DNA from 3 places in the Bacillus sp. Medicinal_06 genome. Region 2 is predicted to be linked to each of the others. Evidence: predicted binding sites of a transcription regulator. Region 2 holds the regulator's gene; each other region holds the start of a gene.
The links. The regulator LexA, encoded in region 2, represses DNA repair genes until DNA is damaged. The targets are predictions, from matches to a motif close to CGAACATATGTTCG.
Positions count from the first base shown of each region.

Region 1 (3,285 bases), on a different contig from region 2:
CGTCTTAATAATCGGTTCGCGATACGCGGCGTACCACGCGCACGCCTTGCAATTTCTAAAGCAGCTAATGAGTCTATTTCAACTTCAAACACCTCTGCTGTACGCTCTACAATTGCTGACAGTTGATCTACCGTATAGTACTCCAATCGTGATAACACACCAAAACGATCACGAAGCGGCGCTGATAACGCACCTGCACGTGTTGTTGCACCGACTAATGTGAACGGTGGTAAATCAAGCCTTACAGATCTTGCAGTTGGTCCTTTACCAATGACAATATCAAGGCAAAAATCCTCCATCGCTGGGTATAATACTTCTTCAATCGATCGGTACAGGCGATGAATTTCATCAATAAATAGTACATCACCAGGTTGAAGCGCCGTTAACACTGCCGCTAAATCCCCTGGACGCTCGATTGCTGGACCTGACGTTGTTCGAATATTAACGCCCATTTCATTAGCGATAATATTCGCAAGCGTCGTTTTACCAAGTCCTGGAGGTCCGTATAATAGTACGTGATCCAATGTCTCCTCACGCATTTTCGCCGCCTCAATAAACACTTCTAAATTATGTTTTGCCTTATCTTGGCCAATATACTGACGGAGCGTCTGTGGCCGTAACGAATATTCTAAATCCGCATCTTCATATGCCGATTCTCCTGAAAGGAGGCGTTCGTCCATTCTACTCACCTCTTACCATTTAGTAAAAGACTAAGTGCCTTTTTAATATATTGATCCGTCGTAAGTGATTCTTTTAACAACTCAGGTACAACACGATTTACTTCTCGTTCAGCATAGCCAAGTGCACGCAGTGCTTCAAGCGCTTCGTCAAGCTCAGCCGATGAACCTTTCTTCTCATCGAAACGTTCTACATCTGAGAATAAATCAACAAATGCATCCGGCACAACATCAGCTAATTTTCCTTTTAAGTCTAAAATCATTTGGCGTGCTGTTTTCTTTCCAACTCCCGGGAATTTCACTAAGAATTTTTCATCCTCATGTTCAATTGCTTGCACGACCTGTCCAGTTTGACCAGAAGCTAAAATTGCGAGCGCACCTTTTGGCCCAATTCCTGACACACCTAACAATTTTGTAAATAATAATCGCTCTTCACGTGTCTTAAATCCGTAAAGCGCCATAATATCTTCTCTCACATAATGATATGTATATACACGAATTTCTTGCTTACTTCTTTGGAATACATACGGATTTGGCGTGAAAATTTGATAGCCAATTCCATTATGATCAAGAACGACATATTCCGGCCCTACATATTCCACATAGCCTGTAACATATTCAAACAAAATACGATCTCTCCCTCTTAAATCATGTATTCCATTTTAACATATTTAATGATGGAAAAGCGAGACTGACCCAACAAATGTTCTCTGTTTGGATTTTCCATTTTTTTAATATTGACAGAAATATATAAAGCAAATTAATATTACAAGGTCGATAATGATTATCAATACTAATTAAAGGGGTTACATACAAGATGAAACGCAATCTATCTATTCTACTTACTCTCATTCTTGTTGTTCTTGCCATTGTTGGTTGCTCTTCTAAAAAAGAAGAAGCACAGACAAAAGAACAACCAAAAACAAAAGTTGTAAAACATGCAAAAGGAGAAGTTAAAATTCCGATAAATCCAAAAAGAATTGTTGACTTATCTGGATCATCTGAAGAATTATTACTTCTTGGCCATAAGCCTGTTGGTACTGCCAACACGTATAAAGATAAAATCCAAGATCATTTACAAGAAAAGCTAAAAGGTGTAAAAGCAGTTGGTTGGTACTGGGCACCTAAAGTTGATTTAGAAGCAGTTACTGCTTTAAAACCAGACTTAATTATTTTAAACAATCGTCAATTGAAAATTTATGATCAACTATCAAAAGTTGCACCTACAGTTGTCTTAGAAACCAACTTAGAAAACTGGCGCGGTAAATTTAAAGAAGTAAGCAAGCTATTTGACGAAGAGAAAAAAGCTGATAAATGGATTGCAGACTACGATAAAAAAGCAGAGTCCTTATCTAAAAAAATTAAAGAGAAAACAAAAGATGAGAACTTTATGTTCCTCGCTGTAACACCACAAAACTTCCGTGTATATGGTAGCTTCGGATATGGTGATATTCTCTTTAACGACTTAAAACTTCCTGCAACGAAAGGCACAGATTTAAAACAAACGATGGCACAAGTATCACTAGAAGGTCTTGTTGCATTCCAGCCGGATCAAATGTTTATCGTAAACTTTGGTGGCGAAGCGGATAAAGTGTTCGATGACTACAAAAACAGCGCTGTTTGGAAAGATAATAAAGCTGTAAAAAACAATCACGTCTATGAAGTAAGCAATGAAGTTTTTAACACAAAAGCATTTAACCCAATCGGAAAAGATATGCTAATTGATGAAATTGCAAAACAAATTTTAGATAAAAATAAATAAGAAAAACAGCAGCTCATCCCGAGCTGCTGTTTTTCTTATTTTGCACTGCATACTGCTTCATTTTCTCAATTGTCTTCACAAAACGTTCTTTTGACTTGATGCGAATACCGCGTTTTAACTCTGCTCGTTCATAACTTTCTAGCTTTTTCATATCAATTTGAAAAAATGAATGAATCGCATTATCTTCTTTTGGCACACCATTAAAAATTTGCAGTATTCCCTCATTAGAAACACCAAAATACCCACTCGTTTTAAGCAGGGGTGAAATATCATCTACCTTTTTTTGCAACACAATTTGTGTCTCATCACGATCGACAAGCTGCCATTCTTTATACTGCTGTAGAAACTGTTCTAAGTTTGCTACTTTTTCAGTAAAAATTTCCTCACTTACTTCTCCATCTAAATACATACGCTCTAATAAGATTGTAACTTGAGGCTCTTTTTGTGTAACCTCTGATGCAGGAGCCGCAGCTATCACACTCGATTCATGATATAGACAAAACATAGCAATTACGACTTGAACTGCAATCATTATGAATTTCATTTCCGCTCACCTCTTCTAGGCAATCTAAAACTTCTATTTGTAGTTTTTCCGGAATTAGAAGTTTTATCCATAGGAAGAGTAGATATCGTTTATTGAGGATTATAAAATATGCAAACTCTCGAACAAATCACCACTTTGTACACCAAACAGTATCAGAGTAAATTTCTGATATCACAAGTTCTTTTAATCATGTAGAGACATGTTTTTATTTTTACTTGTTTGAACCGTCGCAATATAAACCCCTGCTAGCACAATTACCATTCCAAGTAGCTGTTGCCATGTAATTGTTGCTTTGTATAAAA
Region 1 is NZ_JBWYHD010000002.1:472,472-475,756, reverse strand. Features, by position in the region: gene ruvB (Holliday junction branch migration DNA helicase RuvB) at 1-680, opposite strand, end outside; gene ruvA (Holliday junction DNA helicase RuvA) at 686-1,303, opposite strand; gene AC1M36_RS06030 (iron-hydroxamate ABC transporter substrate-binding protein) at 1,495-2,439, shown strand; gene AC1M36_RS06025 (BofC C-terminal domain-containing protein) at 2,453-2,983, opposite strand; gene AC1M36_RS06020 (DMT family transporter) at 3,167-3,285, opposite strand, start outside.
Region 1: a site for LexA is predicted at 1,374-1,387, ahead of ruvA (Holliday junction DNA helicase RuvA). Genes of this name have one in related genera too.

Region 2 (3,285 bases):
TTGGAGTTGGATTATTGTTATGTATAGTTGCTTACTACTGTACAAAAGGGTTTAAAAATTTTTGTGTGGGCTATGTCAATTGGAATCTCAAAATGATTAAAGGGGAATAGATGAGATGAAAAAGATATTGTTAGTAGCTGTCGCTTGTATCATTATTGGAATTATTGGTATATCACAAACATATACAAAAGCAGTAGATGCGGCAGAAAGGGGGAATAAAGAAAAGGTTATTAAAAATGAAGAAATCCGAAATTTGGAAATTGATTTAGATGCTGGAGATGTTACGATTCAAAAAGGAAATGATTCTTCTTTTTATATAAAACAAATAGGAAATATTGCAAAACAAAAAGTGAGTGTTGATGAACAAGGGGATACGCTAAAGGTTCAAGGTAAGATAAAAAAAGGGGTTTCATTCGATTTTTCATTTTTATCTTTCGGGTTTAAAGCGCCAGGGATAATAATCGTTGTTCCGGAACGTTCTTACCAAGATATAAAAGTAAGTTCTTCTGCGGGTGAGATAACAGTAAATGATATAAAAAGTGAACGTGTAGAAGCAACGACGTTTGGTGGAGATGTAGAAATGGAGCGGGTGATAGCGAAGAAAGTAGAAGGGTCTTCAAAAGCAGGAGAAGTTAAAATGAAAAAAGTAAGTGGAAAAGTTGTAGCGAAAACAACAAGTGGAGATGTAGATATTGTAGATCATGATCCTAAATATGATTTAGAGGCAAGTTCAACTGCAGGAGAAGTTGATATTCGATTACTTCAGAAGCCTCAAGATGCGACTATAAGTGGGAAAACATTTGCAGGAGAAGTGGAGATTTTCAAAGAAGAAACGAAAAATGTAACATTAGGAAATGGTAGTGTAAAAATTAGCGGACAAACATCTGCAGGAGACGTTACAATTGAAGCGAATTAAAAAATAGACCAGTTTAACTGGTCTATTTTTTAATGTAAATCGCGGTATACACCGATTACTTTTCCAATAACAGAAACTTTATCTAAAAGGATCGGTTCTAAAGAAGAGTTTTCTGGTTGTAAGCGGAAATGATCTTTTTCTTTGTAAAAACGCTTTACAGTTGCTTCGTTATCTTCTGTTAAAGCAACAACGATTTCCCCGTTGTATGCAGAATGTTGTTGGCGAACAACAACTAAATCTCCGTCCAGAATACCCGCTTCAATCATACTATCTCCAGAGATTCGTAACATAAATACTTGGTCTGCTCCAGCAACAACACTTGCAGGAAGTGGGAAGTGTTCCTCTACACTTTCAACTGCTGTAATCGGTAAGCCTGCTGTAACTTTCCCGACGATAGGAACTTGAACAACTGATTGTGTTTCTGTTTCGATTTTCACTTCTCCTAAAATTTCAATGGCTCTCGGTTTTGTTGGATCACGTCGAATATAACCTTTTTCTTCTAGACGTGATAAATGTCCGTGCACAGTAGAACTAGAAGCAAGGCCAACCGCTTGACCAATTTCGCGTACGGAAGGTGGATAACCTTTTTCTTGTACTTTTAGTTTGATGAAGTCGAGAATGTCTTGCTGGCGTTTTGTTAACTTTTCCATGTTTTTTAACACCTCGTTTTCTTTCAATTTTCTTACTTATAAGTATAACATGCGAAAAAACATTCTACAAACATAAGTTCGAACAAAAAGACGATTTGTGATACACTAAAGGAAAAATCGAAATGAGAAAGAGGGTTTTAAAATGAATGCAATCATTTATGCCCGTGTAAGCACAACGAAAGAAGCGCAGGAAACATCATTATCACGCCAAAAAGATGAATTATTGCATTTAGCTGAGCGGTATCAAATGAATGTTATAAAGGTGATTGAGGAGAAGGCAAGCGGTTATACGATTGAAAGAGACGGTATATTAGAAGTGCTGGACATGATTCGAGATGAAGAGATTGATGTGCTTCTCATTCAAGATGAAACGCGGCTTGGAAGAGGGAATGCAAAGATTGCGTTAATGCACTGTTTACATAAAGAAGGGATCAAAGTATATACACATACGCATAATGGGGAATTACAGCTTTCTGATTCAGATTCTATGGTATTAGATATTATTGGTATAGTTGAAGAGTATCAGAGGAAGATTCATAATTTGAAGATTAAACGTGGAATGCAGAGAGCGGTAGAAAGAGGGTTTCGTCCAGAAAAAAATTTAAAAAATCGTCATTTGAGTACAGGACGTGAAAAGAAAGAAGTGCCGATTGAAGAAATTGTACGTCTTCGTCGTAATGAATTAACATTTGAGGAAATTGCTGCGACGCTTCGTGGTTTTGGACATGATGTATCAAAAGCAACAGTACATCGCAGATACGTGGAATATACGAAGCAATTGCTTGATAAACAAGACTAACTATTGTATGATAATAATCAGTTTTAAGTAGAAAGGGGATTCGAGATGCTAAGTCACGAACTCATTGAACGCATCAATTTCTTAGCGAAAAAAGCAAAAGCTGAAGGATTAACTGAAGAAGAACAACGTGAGCGCCAATCGCTCCGTGAACAATATTTAAAAGGATTTCGTCAAAATATGTTAAACGAATTAAAAGGCATTAAAGTCGTTAACGAAGAAGGTAAAGATATTACACCAGCGAAATTAAAAGCATTAAAAAAACAAGATAATGCAAAGTTAAATTAAAAGATGGGCGAAGCCCATCTTTTTTTGATTTTAGTAGAATTGTTTATTTGATAACTTTCCAATTACGGTTGATTGTCGCTTCAATTGTTCCCCGTTCTAATATGTAATTCGCAATAAGTTCAGACATATCAATTGGTATGTCTTTTATGATGGGTTTATTTTGGTACATAGAATAATTTCCGCCACCACTTGCGCGATAATTATTCATGACTACGTCATATTCTTGATCAAGGTGAATGGGAGATCCATCATATTGTAGGGAAACGACTCTTTCACCAATGGGCTTTGAAATATTTAATGTGTACGAAATTCCTTCCCACATATCGTAATTATAATGCTGTGGTTTTGGTTCGGTATAAGCAGGATTTACAATAATATTCCCATCTGTATGTAACGTGAAATATTCAGCAGATAGCTCAAGGGCTTCTTTTATATCTTTTCCTGTAATCCTTATGACCTTTAATGTATTTGGATAAATATAATTTGAAACAATATCTCTCATTGTAATATGTTTTGGAAAGCCAGAAGATTCATTATGAAATAGGCTTGTACAAGAGATATTGACTTCAGCTACTTCCATCTGCACTTTATTTATAAATTCGATAAAAGGATGGTCTTGTAAACGTGTTTGCATC
Region 2 is NZ_JBWYHD010000012.1:23,155-26,439, forward strand. Features, by position in the region: gene AC1M36_RS22720 (DUF1700 domain-containing protein) at 1-110, shown strand, start outside; gene AC1M36_RS22725 (DUF4097 family beta strand repeat-containing protein) at 116-916, shown strand; gene lexA (transcriptional repressor LexA) at 946-1,566, opposite strand; gene AC1M36_RS22735 (YneB family resolvase-like protein) at 1,709-2,365, shown strand; gene AC1M36_RS22740 (DUF896 domain-containing protein) at 2,411-2,650, shown strand; gene AC1M36_RS22745 (bifunctional metallophosphatase/5'-nucleotidase) at 2,694-3,285, opposite strand, start outside.

Region 3 (3,285 bases), on a different contig from region 2:
GTTTTAGGCTACAAATTAGATAAAGATGAATTGAATAAAGGATATACGACAGAAGCGCTTAGAAAAGCAATTGATGTCGCTTTTCAAGAATTTCACTTACACCGTATTGAAGCTCCGATTATGCCTCGTAATTTAGCATCTATTCAAGTTGTAACGAAGATTGGATTTCAATATGAAGGGGTGTCCCGGAAAATGTTAATGGTGAATGGGATTTGGGAAGATCATATGCGTTGGGTCCTTTTAAATGAGTAGAAGAAAGCAGATGGTTATCTAGATGTGTGAACCATCTGTTTTTTATCTTGTCTTTCGAAACTTTTGCGAAATTCTGTTATAATTAACAATGTTACATACATAATGGTAGTGCAGGAGGCGCATTTTCATGATTAATCAAGAACGTTTAGTAAATGAATTTATGGAACTTGTTCAAGTAGATTCTGAAACAAAATATGAAGCAGAAATTTGTAAAGTGTTAACAGAAAAATTTACTGCTTTAGGTGTTGAAGTATTTGAAGATGACACAATGGGTGTAACTGGACATGGAGCGGGTAACTTAATTTGTACTTTACCAGCAACGAAAGAAGGAGTAGAGACAATTTATTTCACTTCTCATATGGATACAGTAGTTCCTGGTAAAGGAATTAAGCCTTCTATTAAAGATGGTTATATCGTATCAGATGGTACTACAATTTTAGGATCAGACGATAAAGCTGGATTAGCATCCATGTTTGAAGCAATCCGCGTTTTAAAAGAGAAAAATATCCCTCATGGGAAAATTGAATTTATTATTACAGTTGGTGAAGAATCAGGCCTTGTTGGTGCGAAAGCATTAGACCATGAACGTATTACAGCAAAATATGGTTATGCATTAGATAGCGATGGAAAAGTGGGCGAAATTGTAGTTGCAGCACCAACACAAGCAAAAGTAAATGCGATTATTCGCGGAAAAACAGCTCACGCTGGTGTGGCACCTGAAAAAGGTATATCTGCAATTACAATCGCAGCAAAAGCAATTGCAAAAATGCCACTTGGTCGTATTGACTCTGAAACAACTGCAAATATTGGTCGTTTCGAAGGTGGCACACAAACAAATATTGTTTGTGACCATGTGCAAATTTTCGCAGAAGCTCGCTCTTTAGTAGATGAAAAAATGCAAGAGCAAGTTGCAAAAATGAAAGAAGCATTTGAAACAACTGCAAAAGAAATGGGCGGTCAAGCAGATGTTGAAGTAAAAGTTATGTATCCAGGATTTAAATTTGCTGACGGCGATCATGTTGTAGAGGTTGCAAAACGTGCTGCTGAAAAAATTGGTCGTACGCCTTCTCTTCACCAAAGTGGTGGCGGAAGTGATGCAAACGTAATTGCAGGGCATGGTATTCCAACAGTAAACTTAGCAGTTGGGTATGAGGAAATTCATACAACAAACGAGAAAATTCCTGTTGAAGAATTAGCAAAAACAGCTGAATTAGTTGTAGCAATTATTGAAGAAGTAGCGAAATAATTGTAAGGAAAACAAAAAGAGCGTGTAACCTATAGAAGGTTACACGCTCTTTTTCATTTAGATTCAATTGTTTTTACAAGGCGAATGAGCCGATAGAGAAAAATCCATGGGAGTATATATGTTGTTGCGACGTGCACTAGGTGAGGGAGAAGTGTGAAGGTGTTAACATTAATATTGAAAACTGGTAGTAATAAATAGTTAATCGCAATAATTAATATAATAACGAGGAAGGTGTAGTTGAGGTTCCTATGTTTTTTCATAATCACCACTCCTTTTACAGTATTATCCATATTTAATATAAGTATATCAAAAATAGAAGTAGGAAAGAATATAGTTTTTGTAACGGAATCGTTCCATTATTTTTGTGGAATTTGATATAATAAGAATAGGGAACGAATGTTCTTTTTGGGGGTGAGAAATATGCGAGAAATGTATCCGAAAAACGGTCGTGTTATTTTGCATGTGGATATGAATTGTTTCTTTGCATCAGTTGAAATTGCGCATAATTCGTCGCTACAAGGAAAGCCATTAGCAATTGCAGGGAACGAAAAAGAACGAAAAGGAATCATTGTAACATGTAGTTATGAAGCGAGGGAATATGGGGTGCGGACAACAATGCCACTTTGGGAAGCAAAGCGATTATGTCCAGAGTTAATTGTAAAGCAGCCAAACTTTAAATTGTACCGCGAAGCGTCATTTGAGATGTTTCAAATCCTTTCACGTTTTACTGAAAAAATACAGCCAGTTTCTATAGACGAAGGTTATTTAGATATAACAGATTGTTACGGATTAGGTACGCCTCTCGAGATTGCTGAGATGATTCAACAAGCGCTATTAACAGAATTACAGTTGCCATGCAGCATTGGAATAGCGCCAAATCTCTTTCTGGCGAAGACTGCGTCGGATATGAAAAAGCCGCTTGGTATTACAGTATTTCGAAAACGAGATATTCAGGAGTTACTTTGGCCACGTCCTGTTGAAGCGATGCATGGAATTGGTGAGAGAACAGCAGAAAAGCTAAAAGAAATCCACATACATACCATTGAACAGTTGGCAAAGGGAGAAGAACATTTGATACGTGCGAAAATAGGAAAGCATGGCGTTGATTTACAAAAAAGAGCAAAAGGTATGGATGATAGAGAGGTTGATCCAAATCAAATGGGGCAACATAAAAGCATCGGGAATTCCACAACATTTTCAAAAGATATGGATGGAGAGAAAGAATTGCTCGATATGTTAGAGCGATTATCGAAATCGGTTAGTAAAAGGTTGCAAAAACGTACCCTTGTCAGCTATAACATTCAAATTATGATTAAATACTATGATCGGCGTACAATAACACGAAGTAAACAATTAAAAAATGCGATTTGGGAAGAGCATGATATCTTTCAAGCCGCTTCACGTTTGTGGAAACAACATTGGGATGGAGATCCGATTAGGTTGCTTGGTGTTACAGCTACTGAATTAGAGTGGAAGACAGAGTCAATGAAGCAACTGGATTTATTTTCATTTGAAGAAGATGCGAAAGAAGAACCACTGTTAGCTGTAATTGATCAAATCAATGATAAATATGGGATTCCTATTTTGCAAAGAGGAAGTCAGCTATTTCGAAAACAGGAGAAATCGTTTCAGCAGAAGTTACGAAATAAATTTATGTAAAAAGTGTCATGGTAATTCAGTACTCATGACACTTTTTATTTTTATAGATTATGAGATAGAAGGATTTTCATAAATCACAATTTCTGAATTATTTGCCGTTGAAATACGTTGTGCATAATATGTGATAG
Region 3 is NZ_JBWYHD010000017.1:44,789-48,073, forward strand. Features, by position in the region: gene AC1M36_RS25065 (GNAT family N-acetyltransferase) at 1-252, shown strand, start outside; gene AC1M36_RS25070 (tripeptidase T) at 380-1,498, shown strand; gene AC1M36_RS25075 (hypothetical protein) at 1,552-1,758, opposite strand; gene AC1M36_RS25080 (DNA polymerase IV) at 1,919-3,157, shown strand; gene AC1M36_RS25085 (DUF3932 family protein) at 3,206-3,285, opposite strand, start outside.
Region 3: a site for LexA is predicted at 1,888-1,901, ahead of AC1M36_RS25080 (DNA polymerase IV). Genes of this name have one in related genera too.